One region of the Brochothrix campestris genome, then DNA from elsewhere that is predicted to be linked to it. Evidence: a T-box and tRNA genes for the amino acid it is inferred to sense, from the RefSeq annotation. Region 1 holds a T-box; the other holds one or more tRNA genes.

The links. The T-box of region 1 lies ahead of tyrS (tyrosine--tRNA ligase). A T-box ahead of a tRNA ligase gene usually reads a tRNA of that ligase, here a tRNA-Tyr.
Region 2: it has a tRNA-Tyr gene. The T-box ahead of tyrS (tyrosine--tRNA ligase) is inferred to sense a tRNA for this amino acid. The anticodon was not compared.

Annotation. Positions count from the first base shown of each region.
Region 1 covers NZ_CP175511.1:1,841,229-1,850,646, forward strand. The annotation lists gene ACJYYY_RS09170 (transposase) at 1-534, opposite strand, end outside; gene ACJYYY_RS09175 (transposase family protein) at 440-1,099, opposite strand; gene ACJYYY_RS09180 (hydroxyethylthiazole kinase) at 1,442-2,050, opposite strand; gene tyrS (tyrosine--tRNA ligase) at 2,887-4,149, opposite strand; T-box leader at 4,212-4,416, opposite strand; gene ACJYYY_RS09190 (superoxide dismutase) at 4,665-5,276, opposite strand; gene ACJYYY_RS09195 (hypothetical protein) at 5,383-6,114, opposite strand; gene ACJYYY_RS09200 (ATP-binding cassette domain-containing protein) at 6,104-6,976, opposite strand; gene ACJYYY_RS09205 (GntR family transcriptional regulator) at 6,973-7,341, opposite strand; gene ACJYYY_RS09210 (sensor histidine kinase) at 7,470-8,396, opposite strand; gene ACJYYY_RS09215 (hypothetical protein) at 8,365-9,345, opposite strand.
Region 2 covers NZ_CP175511.1:296,597-306,014, reverse strand. The annotation lists gene ACJYYY_RS01580 (MarR family winged helix-turn-helix transcriptional regulator) at 42-509, opposite strand; gene ACJYYY_RS01575 (hypothetical protein) at 502-921, opposite strand; gene ACJYYY_RS01570 (DUF2971 domain-containing protein) at 1,210-2,208, opposite strand; tRNA gene ACJYYY_RS01565 (tRNA-Leu) at 2,347-2,429, opposite strand; tRNA gene ACJYYY_RS01560 (tRNA-Cys) at 2,446-2,516, opposite strand; tRNA gene ACJYYY_RS01555 (tRNA-Gly) at 2,527-2,598, opposite strand; tRNA gene ACJYYY_RS01550 (tRNA-Gln) at 2,606-2,677, opposite strand; tRNA gene ACJYYY_RS01545 (tRNA-His) at 2,700-2,772, opposite strand; tRNA gene ACJYYY_RS01540 (tRNA-Trp) at 2,803-2,876, opposite strand; tRNA gene ACJYYY_RS01535 (tRNA-Tyr) at 2,882-2,965, opposite strand; tRNA gene ACJYYY_RS01530 (tRNA-Phe) at 2,981-3,053, opposite strand; tRNA gene ACJYYY_RS01525 (tRNA-Asp) at 3,064-3,137, opposite strand; tRNA gene ACJYYY_RS01520 (tRNA-Met) at 3,164-3,237, opposite strand; tRNA gene ACJYYY_RS01515 (tRNA-Val) at 3,254-3,329, opposite strand; tRNA gene ACJYYY_RS01510 (tRNA-Glu) at 3,366-3,437, opposite strand; tRNA gene ACJYYY_RS01505 (tRNA-Ser) at 3,468-3,556, opposite strand; tRNA gene ACJYYY_RS01500 (tRNA-Asn) at 3,563-3,635, opposite strand; rRNA gene rrf (5S ribosomal RNA) at 3,641-3,756, opposite strand; rRNA gene ACJYYY_RS01490 (23S ribosomal RNA) at 3,881-6,810, opposite strand; tRNA gene ACJYYY_RS01485 (tRNA-Ala) at 7,017-7,092, opposite strand; tRNA gene ACJYYY_RS01480 (tRNA-Ile) at 7,117-7,193, opposite strand; rRNA gene ACJYYY_RS01475 (16S ribosomal RNA) at 7,293-8,840, opposite strand; gene ACJYYY_RS01470 (glucose-6-phosphate isomerase) at 9,328-9,418, opposite strand, start outside.

The DNA of each region.
Region 1 (9,418 bases):
ACAAACGTCATGACGTGCACGTTTGTTATTGATCCCTTCTAAATGCCCGTTGGAATCCTCGTATTTAAAGCTATTTTCGATTGCAGGTAAATGCTTGTTTAATGTTTTTAAACTGCGTTTCAGTTGTGAAGAAACGAAAGGTTTTTTAGTCTGAATCAGTGATTGGTAAGCAGGGGAATTTTTGTGTTGTAGCGCAATCAGTAATTGCTGTGCTAGTTCGTATGTTTCTTTGAATTCAACATCCAGTGTCATAAAGTAATCGATGATTCCTGTCGAACTTTTTTGTCCGTTAAATAAACGATGATAGCGATAATCAAAATCGCTTAAGTCTGTTTTGTTTTTGAGAAGTAATTTCCAATACGCTTTGAGTTTACGATAAATCTTTTTATCTTCTGAGTTTGAAGTATCATAACGGTTCATGAGTTTAATACGTGTTTGATTAAGGGAGCGTGTTACTAATTGGGACAAATGAAAACGATCGATGATGCAATCTTCTAGATGGGAGGATATCAATGATTTCATATTTTTTCGCATCAGTGCAAATAAAACGCATCTGACTATCAGCACTCTTTACCGATTTGAATTCATCCATTGAAAGATGTAGTGGAAGCCTTTGATAGTTCGGTTTGAATTGAGGAGACCATTGGTGTAAAGCACGATTAACAGTAGTTGTTGAAACACTCTGTCTAAAAGCGATATCTTTTTCAGAAGTAATAAACTGTCCTTCGGCAGCTAGTGTTTGGATGACACGTTTGGAGATAAAACAATTTCGTTTTACCATCGAAGTTGAAGCGATAAAGGTTGTTTTACATCCTTTACATAAGAAGCGTTGCTTCTTTAAAAAGAGATAGGTTGGAAGGTTATTGGTTTTAAGGAGTGTGATACGTGATAGTTTAGTTCCGTGTTTAATGAGTTTAACTGTTTTATTATTGAAGCCGCAATTCGCACACCGTGAGGGTATGTAAGAGAGTGTGCCAAAATAACAAGTGCTTAAAACACCTTTAATTAACTGAGTTAAACACCATGTTTTTGGAAAAGAAATAGTTTCATCTGTAATTCCAGAGGAATTCGCGATATTATTAAAAGTGATAGCTGACATTGTCGAATCCCGCTTATAAATTTGTTGTGATGACTTAATATTATAGGGATTTTGAAAATGTTGCTATTTTTTCGCGGAAAAATAGGCATCAGTGAAAATTCACCAACACCATAAATTATAGAACCAAAAAAGACAGTGTCGTTTGCACTGTCTCGGATTGTAGAAAATTATAATTAACTTTTTTTCCAACTTGTTTGCTTCAAACCGGTTAATTTCACTTTCATTCCGACATGACACACAGGTAACGATCATTTTACAAGACTTAACAAGCTAGAACAGTGTTTAGCTATAGCCTTGTGCCGTCTGTCCTTTTTATTTTGATTTAACTGACCTTCACTTGAGTCATATATCAGTTCCACTGATTGCTTCAGTTAAATTCACTGTATTTATAATTTCTAATATTTGTTGTTGTTTTGGCCCCGCTTCAATTGCTCCCAAAATTCGCTGATAATGCTGACAAGCTAAAATGACTTTTTTTATGATTTTCTGTTCATTGTTCTCTCCCAAATAGCGGGAAATGAGCGCCTCTATTAATGTAATATCATAAATTGCCAATTGATCCTGCATATCATTAATAATAAAGCAATTTTCACCATCAGTAATTGTGATTTTTTCTGTTTTAATCACAACGACACTTCGATAAACTCGTGCTATCTTTTTTATTAATTCCATATCATGTGATTCTCCAGGTTCACCTTTATAGCCAGCACTCGCCATTACATCCTGATAATTTCCAATCATCACAGTGTACGTCAATTGATTACTTAACTTATCAAATGCTTGAAAACTTACGCTATTGTCACTCAATCCATCCAAGCTAAATAAAAGTGGGATTTTTCTCTTATTAGCTTGCTTGCCAAGAGCTAATAAACACTCAAATTTATTAACTGTTATTTTTCCGAAACTTAAAACAAGAACATCATAATCAGCTAGTTGCTCTTTTGGTTTCAAAAAAAGTTGTTGATACGTTAAAAAGTCATATGAAAGGTTAATCGCACTAAAGTAATCAGATAGTTTTATTTGTTCATTACGAATAAATAGTAACTTCGAGTTATTATTAGGTATTGTTAACAATTTGTTTATCTTTTTGATCACGAACACCTTCCATTTCTTTTTAGATTGTATAATAAGTATTATATCATATCAGTAAGTAACAAAAAAAGAGAGTGCTGAATTACACACCCTCCCTCTAAATTAATTAATATTATACACTAGTGACATGCAAACCATCATTTTAACTTCAGATTCACTAATGAGCTTTAGTTAAACACTTATAAATAGTCTGCAGTTTTTTGTATAAAAGGCGCAATTAATTTGTGTTTTATTATCCGATCCAATGCAAATTTCCACTTGTTCACTTGCTTTGTTCTCTTGCTTTGTTCTCTTGCTTTGTTCATTTGACTGCTTAACCCTTCTTAATGCTTTAACTTCATATTGCTCACGATTCGTTACAATCTTTTGCACATGTTCGTTTAACATCTACGAATGGGCGTCCCGGTGGACTCGCAATAGCCTTATGTATTATCTGTTCGTTCCGGTGCACGCACCATCGTCAGTTGAAATAACATGTGACGTTGACGAAGTTCTTGTCGTATCATTGTTATCACTCCCTCCGATTTTCTGGTGACCTGTTACATTACTATTATACCCGCTATCTTTTTTACTAAACCTTTAACTTCTATTACGGTAAATAAAAATAGTAGTGGCTCTTCAGCCACTACTATTTTAGTTACACGATTTTTATCTCTTTAAGTCTCACGGAGAATCACGGTTTACAGTTGCTTTAATTACTTATAATTAACTAAATGATATTTTTTCTTCCCTTTACGGACGATTGTAAAGCGATCGCCAATACGATCGGTTGCATCAATTATTTTTGTTGTATCTTGTTGACGTTCACCATTAATATAGATTGCACCATGAGTTACATCTTCTCGTGCTTGGCGTTTACTCGGTTCGATTTTCAAATCAACCAACCAATCGATAATTGGTAACGCTGTTTCTTTCGCTGCCGTGAATGTTGGCACATCTTTAAAGCCAACTTCAATTTCATCAGCAGTTAGCACTTTAATATCTCCACTGAATAAGGCTGCAGAAATTTTAATCGCTTGATCTAACGCGGCTTGACCATGAACAAAAATAGTCATTTCACTTGCCAATGTTTTTTGGGCAGCTCGTAAATGCGGTTCGTTTGCCACTTTTTCTGCCAAAGCAGTAATCGTTGCCTCATCTAAGAAAGTAAAGTATTTCAAATATTTCACGACATCACGGTCATCCGTATTTAACCAAAATTGGTAAAACTCATAAGGGGTTGTTTTTTCTGGATTTAACCAAATAGCTCCACCAGCCGTTTTACCAAATTTAGTACCGTCTGATTTTAACATCAAAGGAATTGTTAAACCAAAGGCTTTCGATGCTTCACCATGTTCTTTACGAATTAATTCTAAACCGGCCGTAATATTCCCCCATTGATCGCTACCACCGATTTGTAAACGGCAGTTATTGTTTTCATATAAATGTTTGTAGTCCATCGCTTGTAAAATTTGGTAGCTGAACTCCGTAAAAGAAATCCCTGTTTCAAGACGGTTCGCGACAATATCTTTACTTAACATTGTGTTAACATTAAAACGTTTTCCAATGTCACGTAAGAAATCCAACACGTTTAAGTTTTTTGTCCAATCATAGTTATTCACCAAGACCGCGGCATTCTCTCCTGAAAAATCAAACAATTTTTCAAGTTGTGCACGGAGACCTTCAACGTTCGCATTGATTTGATCCATCGATTGTAATTGACGTTCTTCTGCCTTACCACTCGGATCACCAATCGAACCGGTCGCCCCACCCATTAAGAAAATCGGACGATGACCGGCTAATTGAAAACGACGTAAGACCATAAATGGAATTAAATGACCGATATGCATACTATCTCCGGTTGGATCCATGCCACAATATAATGAAATACGTTCTTTTTCAGTTAACTCTTTTAACCCTGCTGCATCTGTTTGTTGATAAATCGCATCACGCCATTGTAATTCTTCAATAATGTTCATTCCAGCCAGCTCCTTTTTTATCTTCATGGACACAAAAAAAGCCCCTCCGTTTCACAATGAAACGAAGGGACGATAGTTACCGTGGTACCACCCTATTTTAATAACCATTACGGTTACTGCTTGTATAGTTAACGGTATGACCCGTTGTACATTGCTGTACAAATGCTCCAGAGTGTAATTCAACACCTTATATAGACTTGTTTGCAGCGACCACAAGCTCTCTTAACTAGGGATAAGGGATTTACTTCGTTCCTTCTTTGCATCGATTCATGAAGTTGTTACCCCTTATACTAGAGAATTTTATGCGTTTTGTCAACTACACTAACCCTAAAAAAAGAGAGCCACATGGCTCTCTCAAAGTGCTCTCATTTTTCTTCTAATCAGTTGATTCCACTTTTATTGTCCAGCTACTTCAACCAGAAGCTTTCAACTTTCAGAAAAAATGGGAGCAACGGTAAATAGTCGCTTGCCCTTCCAAGTTGGTTGCTTCTAACCGGTTGACTTCACTTTCAAGACTATTTCGCAGCGTTATATAACGTGTTAGCTTTGTTCCAGTCAACGACGTTAAAGAAGGCTTTAACATAGTCAGGACGACGGTTTTGGTAGTTTAGGTAATAAGCATGTTCCCAAACGTCAATTCCAACTAATGGTGTATGTCCTTCAGTTAACGGTGAATCTTGGTTAGGTGTTGAAATAACCGCTAATTCGCCATCAGTTACAACTAACCACGCCCAGCCAGAACCGAAACGAGTTGTTGCTGCTGCTAAGAATTTTTCTTGGAACGCTTCGAATGAACCGAATGTTGCATCGATTGCTGCAGCCAATTCACCGACAGGAGCACCGCCACCGTTAGCAGAAAGTGATTGCCAGAAGAATGAGTGGTTGGCATGTCCACCACCATTGTTACGTACAGCACCTTTGATTTCTTCAGGTACAGATGCTAAGTCTGTCACTAATTCTTCAACTGATTTAGCTGCTAATTCTGGGTATGAAGCTAACGCATTGTTTACGTTTGTAATATACGTTTGATGATGTTTAGTATGGTGAATCTCCATTGTTTTTGCATCAATATGTGGCTCAAGCGCCGCGTATTCGTAAGGTAATTCTGGTAAAGTATAAGTCATTATATGTTGCCCCCTTGAATCTATTTTTATTACTATAACAAAGATAACATATTTAAGGGTGTTTTTCACGGTTTCGGCTTGATGATTATCGGCTTAGACCCTTTTTTTCTTAGGCTGTCTTGGTTTTTATCTCACGATGACGGTTCATCAAATAAAGGAATACTGCTTCTAGGATAATTACAATGACAACCGTTAACATAAAGGAGGACACCTGTGGTTGATTGCCTGTAAAACCGAACAAACGGGGAACGAACGTTTGAAAAGATTGTTGCAACTGTTCATTACAAAATTGATAAACGATACTAAGAATGATACCTAAAAAGACAATCCCTGCACTCACGAGTAATTTTGTCGTTGTTAAAAAACGCTGTGAAAAGGTGGTAATCAGCATGCCTAACAAACCCGCACTAAAGAATACAAAGAAACAAGTTGCCACAATCCCGAAAAACGGATCATTCCGATAGATTTTTCCAATGAAGTTGTATAACTGTAAACTTCCGTTACTAAAATGATTTGTTATCGTAATTAATAGCATATTAAGAACTGTCGTCATTATCGCAATGACACCATTACTCACTAGTAACGACAAGAAAATTGTCTGGCGTGAGGTGCTATTTTGTACAAACAAATTAAATGCGATTTTACTCCCCACCGCCATTAATATCACCATGAATACAAGCGGTGATATTAGTACATCTGATTTGATTACCTCGGTTGTATTGCTAAAATAAAGCCCAATTAACGGGAAAATAATAGCCGAAGTAATATAGATAGCGCTATATATAAGGAATGCACGTATTTGATAGCTAAACTGATAGTTGAGTGCCGCTTTAAATTTCATCTGTTTGCCCGCCTTCTTTCGTTAATTTAATAAAATAGGTTTGCAAGTTCAGTGGCGTTAGTCGCAATTGTTCGGGGAGCTCTGCACCTAATTTATCAGCATCCGTCACATAAGCTGTCATTGTTCCACCGAATGTTTCTTTATCCAGGACCTTTACAAGGACAACGAACGCTTCAACTAATTCACTTGGTCCTGTAATAGCCACCCCTGTTTGGAGTATTTCTTCTGTCGATGCCGCTTGGATAACTTCACCTTCATTCATTATAATCACTTCTTCAATTAAATACGTAATTTCATCAATCAAATGGGTCGATATCACAAAGGTGCGTGGCTTTTGTTGATAAGTCTCGAGCAAAAACTGATAAAACAGTTCACGATGATGCGCATCTAATCCTAAAACGGGTTCGTCCAAAAAGATGTAATCACAATCAACCGCTAAAGCCACAATTAGTTTGGCAATACTGCGGTAACCGGTTGATAGTTTACGAAGCGAGCTGTTCGCATCAAGACCAAAGGCAGTTAACATCTTTTTAGCGAAATTTTCGTCAAAGCCGTCATAGAACGCGGCGGTCTGTTTGAACATTTGCTTAATTTTCATCTGCGACGGAAACAAAGTGTCTTCACTCATCAAATACAGTCGATTCAAACACGTTTCGTTTTCGTATACACGCATACTGTCTAGTTCTACTGCTCCAGCTGTGGCAATGCTACGGTTATTGATGATATTCAATAACGTGCTTTTACCCGCACCATTGCGTCCGAGTAAACCATAGATAGTCTCTGCTTTCAATTCGAGTGTCACATTCGAGAGTACCTGTTTCCTACTATAAACCTTGCTTAAGTTCGCTATCGTTAGTGTCATCTTTCATACCCTCTTTCAATTAATGTAATGAGTTGTGTTGCTGTGATATTTAATTGTTGTGCTTCCTTAATAAATTGCACCAGATTGGTAGATAAAAATTGTTGCGAGCGTTGCTGTTGTAATTGAGCTTGCGCACCGTCCACAACAAACATCCCTATCCCCCTTTGTTTAACTAAAACATTTTGTTCAACGAGAATATTCATCCCTTTTAAAATCGTCGCTGGGTTAATTTGAAACGCCTTTGATATTTCAGTTGTGGATGGAATTTGTGCATTTTCTTTAAATGAGCCATTTAAAATAGCCTCTTCAATTTGTTCTGCCACCTGTTGAAACAGTGGTAAACGACTCGTGCTGTTAAATTCCATTATGACTCCCCCTAATCGATTAGGTTAGTTACTTATGTAACTAACTATATAACCTATTCTTCTCCTTGTCAACAAAAAAACGTCCTGCTATTCTCGTAATGAGAACAGACAGAACGCTAGTGCTATTATTACACTGTAACTGGTGGCCCTTTCGGTAAGTCGATGACAACTTTAAACATATCACCATCAACGCTAATGTCGAGGTTTCCTTTGTGTAAATTAATAATCGAAGCAACAATCGCCAAGCCTAAACCATAACCATCTGATTGCCTTGCTTCATCGAACTTTCCGCGTTTAAATCGTTCAATCAACAAAGGAGCATCTTCATCTAATTCATACCGTGAAATATTTTTAATAACGAGTCGACATCCATCGGCTGTTTCGCTAACTTTCAGATAAATCCGTGACTCTGGCAAACTATATTTCATACAGTTTTTCAACAAGTTATCCAATACACGCCATATTTTATTGGCATCAATCGTTAACCTTATCGTTTCTTGGGAATAAGTTATGCGTAACGTATAACGGTTTTCAACCGCTTCTTCACTGTACTCACCAATCATTTGTTGTATTAACGCAACGATATCTATGTTTTCATAGTTTAGTGCCACCGCACCATTATCCATCTTCGTTACTTCAAATAGATCCGTAATCATTTCATTCATACGCTGCGCCTTCTCTTGAATAATCGCAAGATATTGTTGCTGCTCATCCGTTTCTAAAGCAGTGGCCTGCAACAAGTCACTATAACTGATAATTGCTGTTAAAGGCGTGCGTGAATCATGACTTACATTTGTTAACAAATCTGTTTTTAAGGTTTCACTTGCTGTCGTTTGTTTCATTTTACGTAAAATAAGTTGGCGAAGTTGCTCATATTCAGCGAATAGTGTAGCGACTGTTTGAGGCTCTTTATTAGTTAAAACTTCATCTGGGACAAACTCAGTCAATAAATGACGTGGTAAACTGTTTGCGATTGCTCGTTTCAATTGTCGTCTTCGTTGATAGCGATAGATAAACGGTAGACTACACCAAACAAGATATAATCCGAGCGTCACTAACAGTAATAACAAACCAAAAAAAGTTATCTTGATAAATTACGATTAAAGTTACTAATAAAATCAATCCGAGAACGGGGAGAATCAGCCCGTGAACGATGATTGGCAGTTTCACGTAAATACCTAATTTACCATCATAGATACTCTGCCACTTCTTTTTACTAGCTACAATCAGCACAAGTATTCCTGAAACAGCAAGTACTACCGGCACACTGATGAATAATAATACCGGCCACCGCATCTCATTTGACATTAAAAGCACTAATCCACTGCCGATACCGATTATGAATGTGGCGACTGCGGTGGTGATTGTGACGGGTTGTAAAGCACTTTTGATGTCATTTTGTTCTTTAAGGATGAACCGAGTGGCACCGCCAAGTAATAGTAAACCTAGAACTAAGGACACACTGCTTATTATCCGAGTACGCTGTGAAAGTTGTTTATTGTCTAAAAAATGCGACAATTGCGCTTTGTTAATCGCATACGTCTCATACATCACATCACTTGTTTCCTTGATTGCATCACCTTCAATATCATTGATAATCATCGCTGGCACATCAACAACAACTGTTTCCTCGTTAATTAATTGTGAGAAATCACTAGGATCTATGCCTTTCATGCTTAAAAGCGAGTGAAATTGATCACGTATCTCGCTACTTGATGCATTCTTAGCTAATTGCGGCATATTACTTATACTCGTTTTCTTCGTGACATTTTCCAAATAATAATAGTACTCATCATCAATCGTCTCGGAACTTGTCTCTTGTAACTGTGACGGTGGTCTTTCCTTTTTGTAGTTTGCGATCAATCGTTCATTCGCCCATTTAATAATTGCTGTATTATCAAAATAAAGCGTCTGCTTATCTTCGCTGATTTTTGCTAGTTCTGCTTTTAAATCACGCACTGTTTTTACTTCCTTTTGTTCGTTTGGCTTACGTTTACCTTTCATTGGTAGCTTTGTGATACCGAAGTAGTTGGCTTTAAATAGGCGATAGAGTGTTCTACCAGAACATGAGATAGCT
Region 2 (9,418 bases), 780 kb from region 1:
TATCAAATATATATTAGTTTAAGACAATTCCTTCAAAAATGTTACCCCTTACTCGAGTTCGACTCAATCAATTTTAGTAACAAACTGTTAAAACACTGTTTATCTGTTTCTAAATTACCAAAGAATACATTATCAATCCCCTCAACCAAAGGCAAAGCTTTAGATAAAACTACTCTTCCCTCTTCTGTAAGCATAATTGACTTAGCTCTAGTGTCAACTGATGATTCTTGACGAAACAATAATTTTGTCTTTTCTAAATTTCTAATGATTGTAGATACTGTCATTACATCAATATCAGCTTGTTTAGAAATATCTACCTGTGATACTTCTTTATTTCTTTGACTAAGATAACCTAAAGATGCAAGTACTGTGAACTGCGGATGAGTTAGATTCACAGTTTTTAATTCATCTTTAATTAGTTTATGCCAAAGGTTATACACCTTTATAAATGATAGACCAGTTGATTCATTAGGTGTACTCTGAAAATCAGATGATAAGCTACTATCCATTTGCAACCTCTAAAAGTGAAAATACAGATTTAGGAACAGAAGAAAACACTTGAGAAACAAGACCTAAATCTTCAGATATAGCCTTTCTGTTAAGTGGTACAAATTCAACTGAGTGTTTTACTAATGTTTTGTCATCAATCTTAGAAATTTCATGACTAAAATAGATTTCTCCAATAGATGGAATAATTGTCTTATTAGTAAATTCCTTATTAGTCGTAACAGACTCTAAAACAAACGTTACCTGAGGACGTCCTACTAACTTCATAGTGCCATGTGTACCTGTTTTAAATTCACTTTCTAATGATATATCTTCTAAGTCAGACTCCCATGAGAACCATTTATTTACATCTTCGTATAGCCCCCAAACTTGCTCAAGTGTTGCATCTGTTTTTAATTCAAAACTAAATTTCATTGTAATAGCCTTCTCTCTTTTTATAGTAAGTACACTTATAGTATAAACACTTATTAAATAGGTGTCAATGATTTATTTTGAATTAATAGATATTAGTGTTGTAAAGTGAATACACATGCATACCTTCATTCACACGACTTACGACACATATGGACATCTTTACCCAAGTAAGTAGAAAAGCATGTCAGACAAGTTAAATGACCTCTTTTAACACAAGCCATAACCCACAATAAGCCACTCATTCCCTAACGAATTGAGTGGCTTATTGTGGGTTAGTTATAAAAATAATTAGTAAGGTAAAATCGAATTAGTTATCCTTACATTTTCAAAGCCATTGCTAGAAAGAAGTGAGTTAACTACTGAATATTCAACGTCACTACCAGTTTGAATAATTACTTCAGAAAGCATTCGTCCCATTAATCCACAAGAAACAAAAGGAACATCATCTACATAAAATTCAGGAGCTACTTGATTGCCATCTGTAATATTTAAAATGATAAACCTTCCCTCTTCTTCTTGGTATAACAGAGGGTTCTTTAACATGACTGCATATAAGAGTAGAGCCTTTAGACAATTATTCATAATTTCTTCCATATCTGGTGGGTCAAACTGCATGTTCCTTGACGATCTTAACCACTGAACTAAAACTACAGATAGCCTTTTCTTTTGTTCTTCTTGATTATATAGAACTTTTAAAGGGAAAACATACGCACTACCTACTGTATAGTCCATTAGATTATCTTTCCCATTTGAAAAATGGGTACCCAACTCTTCCATTAAAACCTTGGTATTCATTTTTAGCGCAACACCTTTTTTATTTCCATAATTGCCCCATAAAGCCTGAGAAGCTTCATTTTCAGAGAAAGACCACAGGTATATATCAAATTTAACGCCTTGAATTATACTTTTGAAATCACTTATTTCACTATCGCTAGCTCCTAATTCTTTAAGTAAGGATTCACTTAATTCGTAAGTATAACTAAATTCTTTTGGGTCATTCATATAAGATTTGCTTTTAATCCAAAACTTTTTTCCTGTAACAATAGAAGCTAAATTATCATAGCTTGTATAATGATATAATTCAGTGTTATCCTCAATTAGAAAGTCTTTAGCAATATTTACAGGATGTGCATATTTTTGAAATTCAGAATTTTCATCATACATTTCTATCAATGCTTGTTCACCATCTTTAGGTAACCTTTCAAGTGCTCTTCTAAGGTCATTAGGCAATATAGAAAAATCAACTAAGTCTTTAAGTCTTTTCTCCAACTCTATCCCTTCCTTCATCACAATTATTCTTCTTAAGATAATTAAAGTATACCATATATATCGGAAACATTTATGGCTCAAATTGGAGACTCTCCTAAAAATAACCAAGACAAAAAGAAGAGCACCAACGTAAGATACACGTTGATACTCTAAGGATACCGGCGACGAGACTTGAACTCGTACGCCCTTGCGGGCACTGGATTTTGAGTCCAGCGCGTCTGCCATTCCGCCACGCCGGCGTATACTTTATAATGAAGGCGGTAACCGGATTTGAACCGGTGGTGAAGGTTTTGCAGACCTCTGCCTTACCACTTGGCTATACCGCCACATAATAAAAGCGAAAGACGGGATTCGAACCCGCGACCCCCACCTTGGCAAGGTGATGTTCTACCACTGAACTACTTTCGCAAAAAAACTGGGGTGGCAGGGATCGAACCTACGCATGATGGAATCAAAATCCATTGCCTTACCGCTTGGCTACACCCCAAGGATATATATAAATTAATAAAGGCGGATGATGGGGATCGAACCCACGCATGCCTGAACCACAATCAGGTGTGTTAACCACTTCACCACAACCGCCATAATAAATATATTTAAACATCAAAAAAATGGCAGGGACAGTAGGAATCGAACCCACATCAAAGGTGTTGGAGACCTCTATTCTACCGTTAAACTATGTCCCTAAAAATGGTGGAGGAGAGTGGATTCGAACCACTGAACCCTAAGGAACGGATTTACAGTCCGTCGCGTTTAGCCACTTCGCTACTCCTCCATATAGATGTTGCAATGGCTCAGGACAGAGTCGAACTGCCGACACACGGAGCTTCAATCCGTTGCTCTACCAACTGAGCTACTGAGCCATAAAACTAACGGTCTGGACGGGACTCGAACCCGCGACCTCCTGCGTGACAGGCAGGCATTCTAACCAGCTGAACTACCAGACCAAAAACTTGTTTGCAATTGCTTGCAATTGCGGGAGCTGGATTTGAACCAACGACCTTCGGGTTATGAGCCCGACGAGCTACCAGACTGCTCCATCCCGCGATAATAATAATAAAAATGGTGGGGGTTGACGGGCTCGAACCGCCGACCCTCTGCTTGTAAGGCAGATGCTCTCCCAGCTGAGCTAAACCCCCAACTTACTAAACTTGCAACTTATCGAAGATAAGTTATGACCCGTACGGGATTCGAACCCGTGATACCGCCGTGAAAGGGCGGTGTCTTAACCGCTTGACCAACGGGCCTTAAGACACAATTTTTAAACAGATTCACTACGGAGAGTAAGGGATTTGAACCCTTGAGACAGTTTACACTGCCTACACGGTTTCCAACCGTGCTCCTTCAGCCACTCGGACAACTCCCCATATTACTCCGCAAGTAGGGCTCGAACCTACGACAACACGATTAACAGTCGTGTGCTCTACCAACTGAGCTATTGCGGATAAATGCTTGGCAACGTCCTACTCTCACAGGGGGAAACCCCCAACTACCATCGGCGCTAAAGAGCTTAACTACTGTGTTCGGGATGGGAACAGGTGTATCCTCTTTGCTATCGTCACCAAACAGATAAATATGTCTGGATAATTATGAAATTATCAATGAAAGTTTGCACTCTCAAAACTGAATACTAATTGATGTTTTTTCGAAAGGTAACAACCCATCGTCATTTTCGCTTTTAAAACTTAATAAGGTTAAGTCCTCGACCTATTAGTATTCGTCCGCTCCGTACATCGCTGCACTTCCACTCCGAACCTATCAACCTGATCGTCTCTCAGGGGTCTTACTCACATAAAGTGATGGGAAATCTCATCTCGAGGGGGGCTTCACGCTTAGATGCTTTCAGCGTTTATCCCTTCCACACATAGCTACCCAGCGATGCTCCTGGCGGAACAACTGGTACACCAGCGGTGTGTCCATCCCGGTCCTCTCGTACTAAGGACAGCTCCTCTCAAATTTCCTGCGCCCGCGACGGATAGGGACCGAACTGTCTCACGACGTTCTGAACCCAGCTCGCGTACCGCTTTAATGGGCGAACAGCCCAACCCTTGGGACCGACTACAGCCCCAGGATGCGATGAGCCGACATCGAGGTGCCAAACCTCCCCGTCGATGTGGACTCTTGGGGGAGATAAGCCTGTTATCCCCGGGGTAGCTTTTATCCGTTGAGCGATGGCCCTTCCATGCGGAACCACCGGATCACTAAGCCCGACTTTCGTCCCTGTTCGACTTGTAGGTCTCACAGTCAAGCTCCCTTGTGCCTTTACACTCTGCGAATGATTTCCAACCATTCTGAGGGAACCTTTGGGCGCCTCCGTTACTCTTTAGGAGGCGACCGCCCCAGTCAAACTGCCCATCTGACACTGTCTCCCACCCCGATAAGGGGTGCGGGTTAGAATGGTCATGTCACAAGGGTAGTATCCCACCAACGCCTCATCCGAAGCTAGCGCTCCGGAGTCCAAGGCTCCTACCTATCCTGTACAAGTGACACAAACATTCAATATCAGATTGCAGTAAAGCTCCACGGGGTCTTTCCGTCCTGTCGCGGGTAACCTGCATCTTCACAGGTACTATAATTTCACCGAGTCTCTTGTTGAGACAGTGCCCAAATCGTTACACCTTTCGTGCGGGTCGGAACTTACCCGACAAGGAATTTCGCTACCTTAGGACCGTTATAGTTACGGCCGCCGTTTACTGGGGCTTCAATTCGCACCTTCGCTTGCGCTAAGCACTCCTCTTAACCTTCCAGCACCGGGCAGGTGTCAGCCCATATACTTCATCTTACGATTTTGCATAGACCTGTGTTTTTGGTAAACAGTCGCTTGGGCCTATTCACTGCGGCTCTCTCAGGCTTTCACCTTAATAGAGCACCCCTTCTCCCGAAGTTACGGGGTCATTTTGCCGAGTTCCTTAACAAGAGTTCTCTCGCTCACCTTAGGATTCTCTCCTCATCTACCTGTGTCGGATTGCGGTACGGGCAGTCATTAACTAACTAGAGGCTTTTCTTGGCAGTGTGGAATCAGAACCTACGGCACTAGGTGCCACCACATCACAACTCAGCTTACGCGGAAAGCGGATTTGCCTACTTTCCTGCCTAATTGCTTGTACATGCATATCCATCAGCATGCGTTCGTATCCTACTGCGTCCCCCCATCGCTCAAACATTAATGACTGGTACAGAAATATCAATCTGTTGTCCATCGCCTACGCCTATCGGCCTCAGCTTAGGTCCCGACTAACCCTGGGCGGACGAGCCTTCCCCAGGAAACCTTAGATATTCGGTGGACGGGATTCTCACCCGTCTTTCGCTACTCATACCGGCATTCTCACTTCTAAACACTCCACCAGTCCTCACGGTCTGACTTCGCTGTCTTTAGAACGCTCTCCTACCACGAACATCATAGATGTTCATCCACAGTTTCGGTAATACGTTTAGCCCCGGTACATTTTCGGCGCGGTGTCACTCGACTAGTGAGCTATTACGCACTCTTTAAATGGTGGCTGCTTCTGAGCCAACATCCTAGTTGTCTAAGCAATACTACATCCTTTTCCACTTAACGTATATTTAGGGACCTTAACTGGTGGTCTGGGCTGTTTCCCTCTCGACAATGGATCTTATCACTCACTGTCTGACTCCCGAGTATAAGTCGATGGCATTCGGAGTTTATCTGAATTCAGTAACCCTAGATGGGCCCCTAGTTCAAACAGTGCTCTACCTCCACGACTCTCTACCTCGAGGCTAGCCCTAAAGCTATTTCGGAGAGAACCAGCTATCTCCAGGTTCGATTGGAATTTCTCCGCTACCCACACCTCATCCCCGCAATTTTCAACTTACGTGGGTTCGGACCTCCAGTAAGTTTTACCTTACCTTCATCCTGGACATGGGTAGATCACCTGGTTTCGGGTCTACGCCTACTAACTAATTCGCCCTATTCAGACTCGCTTTCGCTGCGGCTCCGTCTTCTCGACTTAACCTTGCTAGTAAACGTAACTCGCCGGTTCATTCTACAAAAGGCACGCTATCACCCATTAACGGGCTTTAACTACTTGTAGGCACACGGTTTCAGGAACTATTTCACTCCCCTTCCGGGGTTCTTTTCACCTTTCCCTCACGGTACTGGTACACTATCGGTCACTAGGGAGTATTTAGCCTTACGGGATGGTCCCCGTGGATTCCGACGGAATTTCTCGTGTTCCGCCGTACTCAGGATACATTCTGGAGAGAAGCGCTTTTCGTTTACGGGACTGTTACCCTCTTTGGTTAACCTTTCCAGGTTACTCAACTAAACGCTTCCTTTGTAACTCCGTGTAGAATGTCCTACAACCCCAAAGAGCAAGCTCTTTGGTTTGGGCTGTTTCCGTTTCGCTCGCCGCTACTCAGGAAATCGATTTTTCTTTCTCTTCCTGCAGGTAATAAGATGTTTCAGTTCCCTGCGTCTGCCGTCAAACAACCTATGTATTCAGTTGTAGACACTATGCGATCAAGCATAGTAGGTTTCCCCATTCGGAAATCTCTGGATCAAAGCTTACGTACAGCTCCCCAAAGCATATCGGTGTTAGTCCCGTCCTTCATCGGCTCCTAGTGCCAAGGCATTCACCGTGCGCCCTTTCTAACTTAACCTTCAGATTTGTGTTCGTTGTTAAACAACTACTAACGCCTCTTTACTAATCACCTTACGGCTTTTAGTTCGACATAATGAACATATGTCTGGTTGGTCGTGCGATACGACCTGATGATTATAAATCACCTAAAATGAGTCTCGGTTGTTACTTGGTCTTTCTATTTCATATCAATTAGTATTCAGTTTTCAAAGAACAAAAAAATAATGGTGGAGCCTAGCGGGATCGAACCGCTGACCTCCTGCGTGCAAGGCAGGCGCTCTCCCAGCTGAGCTAAGGCCCCTTTATAAGGGTATTCAATTTAAAATGGTGGGCCTAAATGGACTCGAACCATCGACCTCACGCTTATCAGGCGTGCGCTCTAACCAGCTGAGCTATAGGCCCTTTGGAGAAGATTGACTTCTCAAAACTAAACGAACAAACAGATGTCATACAACAATTAATGTAACTTATCACACCCGAAGGTGTGTTCCTATTCCTTAGAAAGGAGGTGATCCAGCCGCACCTTCCGATACGGCTACCTTGTTACGACTTCACCCCAATTATCTATCCCACCTTAGACGGCTAGCTCCCGAAGGTTACCAAACCGGCTTTGGGTGTTACAAACTCTCGTGGTGTGACGGGCGGTGTGTACAAGGCCCGGGAACGTATTCACCGTAGCATGCTGATCTACGATTACTAGCGATTCCGGCTTCATGCAGGCGAGTTGCAGCCTGCAATCCGAACTGAGAATAATTTTATGGGATTGGCTCCACCTCGCGGCTTCGCGACCCTTTGTATTATCCATTGTAGCACGTGTGTAGCCCAGGTCATAAGGGGCATGATGATTTGACGTCATCCCCACCTTCCTCCGGCTTACACCGGCAGTCACTTTAGAGTGCCCAACTTAATGCTGGCAACTAAAATCAAGGGTTGCGCTCGTTGCGGGACTTAACCCAACATCTCACGACACGAGCTGACGACAACCATGCACCACCTGTCACTTTGTCCCCGAAGGGAAAGTTCTGTCTCCAGAATGGTCAAAGGATGTCAAGACCTGGTAAGGTTCTTCGCGTTGCTTCGAATTAAACCACATGCTCCACCGCTTGTGCGGGCCCCCGTCAATTCCTTTGAGTTTCAACCTTGCGGTCGTACTCCCCAGGCGGAGTGCTTAATGCGTTAACTGCAGCACTAAGGGGCGGAAACCCCCTAACACTTAGCACTCATCGTTTACGGCGTGGACTACCAGGGTATCTAATCCTGTTTGCTCCCCACGCTTTCGCGCCTCAGCGTCAGTAACAGACCAGAGAGCCGCCTTCGCCACTGGTGTTCCTCCAAATATCTACGCATTTCACCGCTACACTTGGAATTCCACTCTCCTCTTCTGTCCTCAAGTCTTCCAGTTTCCAATGACCCTCCCCGGTTGAGCCGGGGGCTTTCACATCAGACTTAAAAGACCGCCTGCGCGCGCTTTACGCCCAATAATTCCGGACAACGCTTGCCACCTACGTATTACCGCGGCTGCTGGCACGTAGTTAGCCGTGGCTTTCTGGTTAGATACCGTCAAGGGGTGAACAGTTACTCTCACCCTTGTTCTTCTCTAACAACAGAGCTTTACGACCCGAAGGCCTTCTTCGCTCACGCGGCGTTGCTCGGTCAGACTTTCGTCCATTGCCGAAGATTCCCTACTGCTGCCTCCCGTAGGAGTTTGGGCCGTGTCTCAGTCCCAATGTGGCCGATCACCCTCTCAGGTCGGCTATGGATCGTCGCCTTGGTAAGCCATTACCTTACCAACTAGCTAATCCAGCGCGGGTCCATCTCACAGTGACAGCCGAAACCGTCTTTCACTTGAACATCTTATGATGTTCAGCACATTCGGTATTAGCATCGATTTCTCGATGTTATCCCCAGCTGTGAGGCAGGTTACCCACGTGTTACTCACCCGTCCGCCACTAACTTCAAAGGAGCAAGCTCCTTATCCGTTCGTTCGACTTGCATGTATTAGGCACGCCGCCAGCGTTCGTCCTGAGCCAGGATCAAACTCTCGTTAAAAAGTAACGGTGTTTAAACCGTCAAATGATCCTTAACTAGTTCGCTAGCTAAAAATTTATTACTTGTTGTCGTTACGAAATTAATTGGTTAAACTCCTAAGAGTTTAAGCATATAACATCTTTTTTGTTCGTTCAGTTTTCAAAGGTCAATCGTTATCGGCTCTCGCTGACAACTTCTTAATATTATCATGTGTTGTGTTTGTTGTCAACATCTTTTTGAAAATGTTTTTTTAATCAAAACGCTTTATATCAGCGCCTCTCACTCAACATGTATTATCATAACAGTTACAAAATGATATGTCAACAATTTTCCTTTTAAAAAAACTGTTTCTTACGAGAAACTTTTTCCACTCTCGAAACCTTATTGTTTTCGTTTGTAAACTGTTTACTTAGTATATATGACAGCACCATCATTTGGCAATAGTTTTTTTCAAAAAAAATAAAGGTGGTAGGCTTTGAAGCGCTACACACCTTTATTAGTACTGCTTTTATTTATCTAAACGTGCTTCTAATTCCGCTTTTTCTGTTTCAAAACCTGGTTTACCCAATAAAGCAAACATGTTTTTCTTGTATGCTTCA